Regions from separate parts of the Undibacterium sp. Rencai35W genome, predicted to be linked through region 2. Evidence: predicted binding sites of a transcription regulator. Region 2 holds the regulator's gene; each other region holds the start of a gene.
What was found. Region 2 encodes HrcA, which represses chaperone genes, less so after heat shock. Its sites were predicted from a motif close to TTAGCACTCNNNNNNNNNGAGTGCTAA; they were not measured.
Positions count from the first base shown of each region.

Region 1: the regulator HrcA is predicted to act here: its motif matches at 1,564-1,590, upstream of rpoH (RNA polymerase sigma factor RpoH).
Region 3: the regulator HrcA is predicted to act here: its motif matches at 884-910, upstream of groES (co-chaperone GroES).

Region 1 is NZ_JBMPPC010000007.1:150,494-152,769, reverse strand. It holds gene ACO0K3_RS15790 (SCO family protein) at 9-554, shown strand; gene rpoH (RNA polymerase sigma factor RpoH) at 599-1,495, opposite strand; gene ACO0K3_RS15780 (cell division protein FtsX) at 1,758-2,276, opposite strand, start outside.
Region 2 is NZ_JBMPPC010000005.1:180,312-182,587, forward strand. It holds gene ACO0K3_RS12700 (ArsR/SmtB family transcription factor) at 1-103, opposite strand, end outside; gene hrcA (heat-inducible transcriptional repressor HrcA) at 253-1,281, shown strand; gene ACO0K3_RS12710 (response regulator) at 1,339-1,722, shown strand; gene fur (ferric iron uptake transcriptional regulator) at 1,727-2,164, opposite strand.
Region 3 is NZ_JBMPPC010000002.1:52,559-54,834, forward strand. It holds gene ACO0K3_RS04205 (GNAT family N-acetyltransferase) at 42-530, shown strand; gene groES (co-chaperone GroES) at 1,045-1,335, shown strand; gene groL (chaperonin GroEL) at 1,381-2,276, shown strand, end outside.

The DNA of each region.
Region 1 (2,276 bases), on a different contig from region 2:
TGCTGCTGATGTTATTCATGGTGGCATGCAGCAAACCTGCTCCACAGTTTACAAATACGGACTTGACGGGTCTGGACTACGCCAAAGACTTTTCCTTGACTGATCACAACGGCAAAGCACGCACCCTGTCTGATTTTAAAGGGAAGGCTGTCGTCATCTTTTTTGGCTACACACAATGCCCGGATGTCTGTCCTACAACCATGGCTGAAATGGCGACAGTAATGAAGCAATTGGGAACCTTATCCGATAAGGTACAGGTCTTGTTTGTGACGGTTGATCCAGAGCGCGACACGCAGGCTTTATTAGCTGCATATGTGCCTAATTTTGATCGCAGATTTCTAGGAATGTACGGTGATGCGGCAGCCACGGCTAAGGTCGCGAAAGATTTTAAAGTGTATTACCAAAAAGTGCCGGGAAAGACGCCAGGTTCCTACACGATGGATCACACTGCAGGTAGCTATGTATTTGATCCTGAGGGACGAATACGCTTGTTTTTGCGTCATGGACAGGGCGCTGAACCGATTGTCCACGATCTGAAATTACTTCTGCAATAAAAAAAGCACTCCTTGGAGTGCTTTTTATTTAGGCTGATTCCAGATCATGCAAAACTAGCCAAAGCGCCTTTCATCTTCTTCAATGCAGCGCTTTCGATCTGGCGGATACGTTCCGCAGAAACGCCATACTCATCAGCTAATTCATGTAATGTTGAGCCAGAACCATCATCATTTTTTAACCACCGTGACTCGACGATGTGACGCGAGCGCGCATCAAGTTTGGACAAGGCGCTTTCTAAGCCTTCGCTTTGCAAACGATCACGTTGACGGGCTTCCAAAACACGGGTTGGTTCTTCGCTTTCTGTTTTCAGATACGCGATAGGTGCAAACTTATCGTCGTCATCGTCAGTTGGCGCATCCAGAGCAATATCTCTTCCGGATAAGCGCATTTCCATTTCGATGACTTCTTCGCGTTTGACATCCAGAGTTTTAGCCAATGCATCAACCTGTTTAGGTGACATTGAATCTAAACCTTCTTTATGACTACGAAGATTAAAGAATAATTTACGTTGTGCTTTAGTCGTCGCCACTTTGACCAAGCGCCAGTTTTTCAAAATGTACTCATGCATTTCTGCTTTGATCCAGTGCATCGCATAGGACACAAGGCGCACACCCTGATCAGGATCGAAGCGTTTCACGGCTTTCATCAGACCAATATTGCCTTCTTGAATCAAATCAGCATGTGGCAAGCCATAACCGAGGTACCCGCGGGCGATGGATACAACCAGGCGCAAGTGCGACATAACCAGTTGTTGGGCGGCGCTCAAATCATTATTTTGGGTAAGTTTTTTCGCCAGATCGATCTCTTGCTCGTGCGTGAGCATAGGCAAGCGGTTCACCGCTGAAATATAGGCGTCAATATTACCCAGACTGCCAGTAAAGCCTAAAGCGAGCGCTGTGCTATCCGAAGATGGCATCACAGATGTCGATGATTGATTCATTCTTCCTCCCTATTTGCTGCCGATTTAGCCACAGTTTTGGGCTAAACCACCAATTTCAAGTTCTTATATTAGCACTCTCTTGAGTTGAGTGCTAATACTCGAAATTTATATGCTTAATATAGAAAAACTATATTAAAAAATAATGGTTAATTTGAAACTGCTATTGATAATTAGAGGGGTATTTAAGAAAAAAGTTTCGGATTATTTGGAAGTAAGTGCGTATCGGCACCCCCCTCGCAATTCCTCTTGGATTGATCATTAATCAGGTCAGCCGCGATAGCTGTCTTCTCACCGATAGAAAGGCACCACATAGTCCGAGCACGACGCTGGTTGCAAGCAATACTATGCTGGCTACCAGTCCCAGCGGTACTAAGTGAAACTCCGATGCATATAACTTAGCAAATTCTGCAATGGCTTGATTGAGCGGGCGCAAAGACAGGGCAATTAAACCCAAAGCGATGCCACCGGCAAGAAACCCCAATAAAGCGCCGGTATAGTAGTAAGGTCTATGGATGAAGCTATTGGTTGCGCCTAATAAACGGGCAATCGCAATTTCTGCCTGATGGGAAATCACCTGCAAGCGCGTGGCATTAAAAATCACCACGACCACGACCACACTTAGTGTAATCGCCAGAAAGAGTAAAGATAGCTGCAATACCTGCACCAGTGCAGCCAATCGTTTTACCCAGGCAGAATCCACTTGTACCACATCAACTCCCGGTAAGCTTTTAAGCTGCTGCGTTAAGAATTCAACTCGATGTGCGTCGGAATTTGACAAGGA
Region 2 (2,276 bases):
CGATCAGGCCGTCAGGACCGCTTTGTACCAGCAGGCGAAAAATAGCAAGCCTGGAATCTTGTGCGATCGCGGCAAGTGCGGCAACGGCTTGTTTGGTTTCCATGATGTCCCTTTTAATTCAATAATTCTATATTGATTGAAATATCAAAGTAAACGGATTTTTACTTTCTTTATTTACGGTTCTTTTCTTACGATTCATTTTTCACCATAGATTTTTATGCCATTCATCTCTCACTGACATAGAATATCTTTATGGAACTTGATATCCGCGCACAAACATTATTGAAAGCCCTGGTAGAACGCTACATTGCTGATGGCCAGCCGGTAGGTTCCCGGGCCTTGTCTAAAATTTCCGGTCTGGAGTTATCACCTGCGACCATCCGCAATGTGATGGCGGATCTCGAAGAGATGGGTTTCGTGGCGAGTCCGCACACTTCGGCAGGACGTGTTCCTACACCGCGGGGATATCGTGTTTTTGTCGATAAATTGCTGACGGTACAAGAAATTGACGGTACCGCGCTGGAATCCCGGATGCAGGCGAATGTATTTGCCAATTCACCGCAAAAAATCATCTCGAATGCTGCCCAGGTTTTATCGTCGCTGTCGCAATTTGCCGGAGTCGTGATGACGCCGCGACATGAATCTATTTTTCAGCAAGTGGAGTTTTTGCGCTTGTCTGAAAAAAGGATTTTGCTGGTTGTGGTTGCGCCGAACGGCGAGGTACATAATCGCTTGTTGCTGACCGATGTTGACTACAATGCTTCGCAATTGGTACAGGCAGCAAACTATCTGAATCAGAATTTTGGCGGCTTGAGTTTTGAAGATGCCCGGTTGCGTATCAACAGCGAATTACGTCAGTTGCAAAACGATATGACGCGTCTGATGCAGGCGGCTGTCGAGGCGGGTAGCGACGCGATGTCGGATCAGTCTGATGAAGTCGTGATTTCCGGTGAACGCAATTTGTTGAACGTCCAGGATCTGTCGAATAACATGACTTCTTTGCGTAAACTATTTGATATGTTCGAACAAAAAACCGGCCTGATGCAGTTGCTGGATGTGTCGAGTAAGGCAACTGGCGTGCAGATTTTTATCGGTGGTGAATCGCAGTTGGTGCCGATGGACGAAATGAGTATTGTCACTGCGCCCTATGGCGTGAACGGCAAAATTGTAGGTACTCTGGGTGTAATTGGTCCGACACGCATGGCGTATGAGCGTGTCATTCCGATTGTAGATATTACGGCGAAATTACTTTCTAATGCCTTAGGTTCTGTGAACAATTAACTTGTCGTGGTGATGGCATCGTGATTGTGATCAGACATTCAGTCAGTGAAGATACGTATGCATAACAAAGACATCTCTATTTTGATCGTTGATGACAACGAAGCGACGCGTGAAGTGTTACGTGTCATCCTGCGCAGCGAGGCTTACAACGTGATCGGTGAGGCGGCTGACGGCAGTACTGGTTTGGAGATGGCGGTCAAGTTAAAGCCAAAAATCATTTTGCTTGATGTGGTGATGCCTAAAATCAGCGGACTGGAAATTTTGCCAAAGATTAAAGAAGCGTTGCCAGACGTGAAGGTGCTGATGGTCACCGCGAATAAGGATCAGGATACGGTAAGTGAGGCGGTTAAAGCAGGCATCCATGGCTTCATTGTGAAACCGTTTAATGCACAGCGTGTGCTGGATACCGTCGCCAGTGTGGTTGTAAAGTTAGGTAAATAGCGCCTTATGCTTTACGTGCTTTGTGTTCGCAATTGACTTTTGTGCAGTTGCCATACAGCGCTAGAGCATGCTCTGCAATAGTAAAGCCGCGCTCCTGGGCGACCGCTTGCTGGCGTTTTTCAATTTGTTCATCAAAGAACTCTTCCACCAGACCGCAGTCCAAGCAGACCAGATGGTCATGGTGCGTACCTTCGTTCAGCTCAAAAATTGCCTTGCCAGTTTCAAAATGATTGCGATGTAGCAAGCCGGCTTGTTCAAACTGAGTCAGAACGCGATACACCGTTGCCAGTCCGACGTCCATATTTTCGTTGAGCAGGATTTTATAGACGTCTTCTGCTGTCAGATGACGAATCGAACTGTTTTGGAAAATTTCCAGAATTTTCAATCTTGGCAAAGTCGCCTTGAGGCCGCTGGATTTGAGGTCAGTAGTGGAATTCGTCATGTTTTCAGTAAAAAAAGGTCTATCTGCTTTATGATATAGGGTTTAAAGCTTAACTCAAAGTAAATCACCAGCAGATTTGTCGGCGATTTTCTCAAGCCTATATATCCAGCTA
Region 3 (2,276 bases), on a different contig from region 2:
ATGCGCACAGAAAAGAAATTCTGAGCATTAATAATGAATACATGACTTGGGTCGTAGCTGGAATTGAAGCCTCATTCGGCATACCGGTCGCAGACCTGCTCGGCATGTCCGTTCCTGAATATGGCGAAAGTGTGATCGACAAAGTATGCGGCGATACGCCACCGCGCGGTGCTTTCTATCTGGTGGAACTGGATGATGAATTAGCTGGCATGGTCGGCTTGCGCTACCTTAGCGCTGGTATCGCTGAAATTAAACGTTTATACATCCGCCCAGATTTTCGCGGCAAACACCTCGGAAAAACTTTTTTATGCAAAATACTCAGCGATGCTAAAGCATTCGGATATCAACGTGTCGTTCTTGATACCGCCCCTTTCATGCTATCCGCTCAGCATCTCTACAAAGCCATAGGATTCAATGACTGCGCTCCCTACGAAGGAACCGAAGTAGCGAGGTCCTTGCAGAACAACTGGCATTTTATGGAGATGGATTTGAACAAAATAACACTGAATCAAACGACATCCGAGCAGTAACTAGACGCTCATATTCATCACCTCATTGTCACTGCCTCACTTTCGATTGCGCAATACTTCACCAATAAAAATGCAGACAGGTGAGGCCTGGCGCCGATTTGGATAACAAAGACGACCGTCCCGGAATTCGGATGCCAACGTCAGCATTCAGGAATCAGAGTTCAGCCAATCATCCATAAAATTAAAACAAAACGCTTACCGCCAGGCAGATACTAAGCTTTGCATTACCTCGCCGCAATTGAAACTCAAATGAATTCCGGCCGCCAAATAATCAGGCTAAGCAACTGATTATTAAAGTATTTTCAATAAATTCGACGAATCGGTCTTGAAATAGACGCCCCTCGCCCATATAATTAGCACTCGTCGGGAGAGAGTGCTAATAACACCTCGCTCACTTAAGAATTTACGTGTAGCTATATCTGGTCAGCGATTCACTTTTCTGCCCAATTGCAAATAGAGCTACACATTATTTTGTAAAACCATTGCTATTTATAGCTAATCAAAAGGAGTTTGTATGAACCTTCGTCCCCTGCACGATCGCATTATCGTCAAGCGTCTGGATCAGGAAACAAAAACTGCATCCGGTATCGTATTGCCTGACGCAGCTGCTGAAAAACCAGATCAAGGTGAAGTACTCGCTGTTGGTAACGGCAAAGTGCTGGAAAACGGCTCTGTACGCGCATTAGAAGTCAAAGTGGGCGACCGCGTCCTGTTTGGCAAATACTCTGGTCAAGCAGTCAAAGTTGACGGTAACGAAGTTCTGGTGATGCGTGAAGAAGACATCTTCGCGATCGTACAGAAGTAATCCCTACCCGTATCACAATCCCATTCAAGATTCTGGAGATTTAACATGGCAGCTAAACAAGTAATTTTCGGCGATGATGCACGCGCCAAGATCGTTAATGGCGTGAATATTCTCGCTAACGCAGTTAAAGTAACATTAGGTCCTAAAGGCCGTAACGTTGTTCTGGAGCGCTCTTTTGGCGCACCTACAGTCACTAAAGACGGTGTTTCAGTCGCTAAAGAAATCGAACTGAAAGACAAGCTGGAAAACATGGGTGCACAACTGGTGAAAGAAGTGGCTTCCCGCACTTCTGACAACGCTGGTGACGGTACAACAACAGCGACCGTTCTGGCACAAGCCATCGTTCGTGAAGGTTTCAAATATGTAGCAGCTGGTTTCAACCCAACTGACTTGAAACGCGGTATCGACAAAGCGGTTACAGCCATCGTTGCTGAAATCAAGACTCTGTCCAAGCCAACAACAACCAACAAAGAAATCGCTCAAGTTGGTTCCATCTCTGCCAACTCCGATGCAAACATCGGCGACATCATTGCCAAGGCAATGGACAAAGTCGGCAAAGAAGGCGTGATCACTGTTGAAGATGGTAAATCTTTGGACAATGAGTTGGACATCGTTGAAGGTATGCAGTTTGACCGTGGCTATCTGTCACCGTACTTCATCAACAATCCAGAAAAACAATCTGTTATCCTGGAAAACCCGTTCATCCTGTTGTTCGACAAAAAAATCTCGAACATCCGTGACCTGCTGCCAGTATTGGAACAAGTTGCAAAATCCGGTCGCCCACTGCTGATCATCGCTGAAGATGTCGATGGCGAAGCACTGGCAACTCTGGTTGTGAACAACATCCGTGGCATCCTGAAAACTGCTGCTGTTAAAGCACCAGGCTTCGGTGACCGTCGCAAAGCCATGCTGGAAGACATCGCTATCCTGACCGGTGGTCA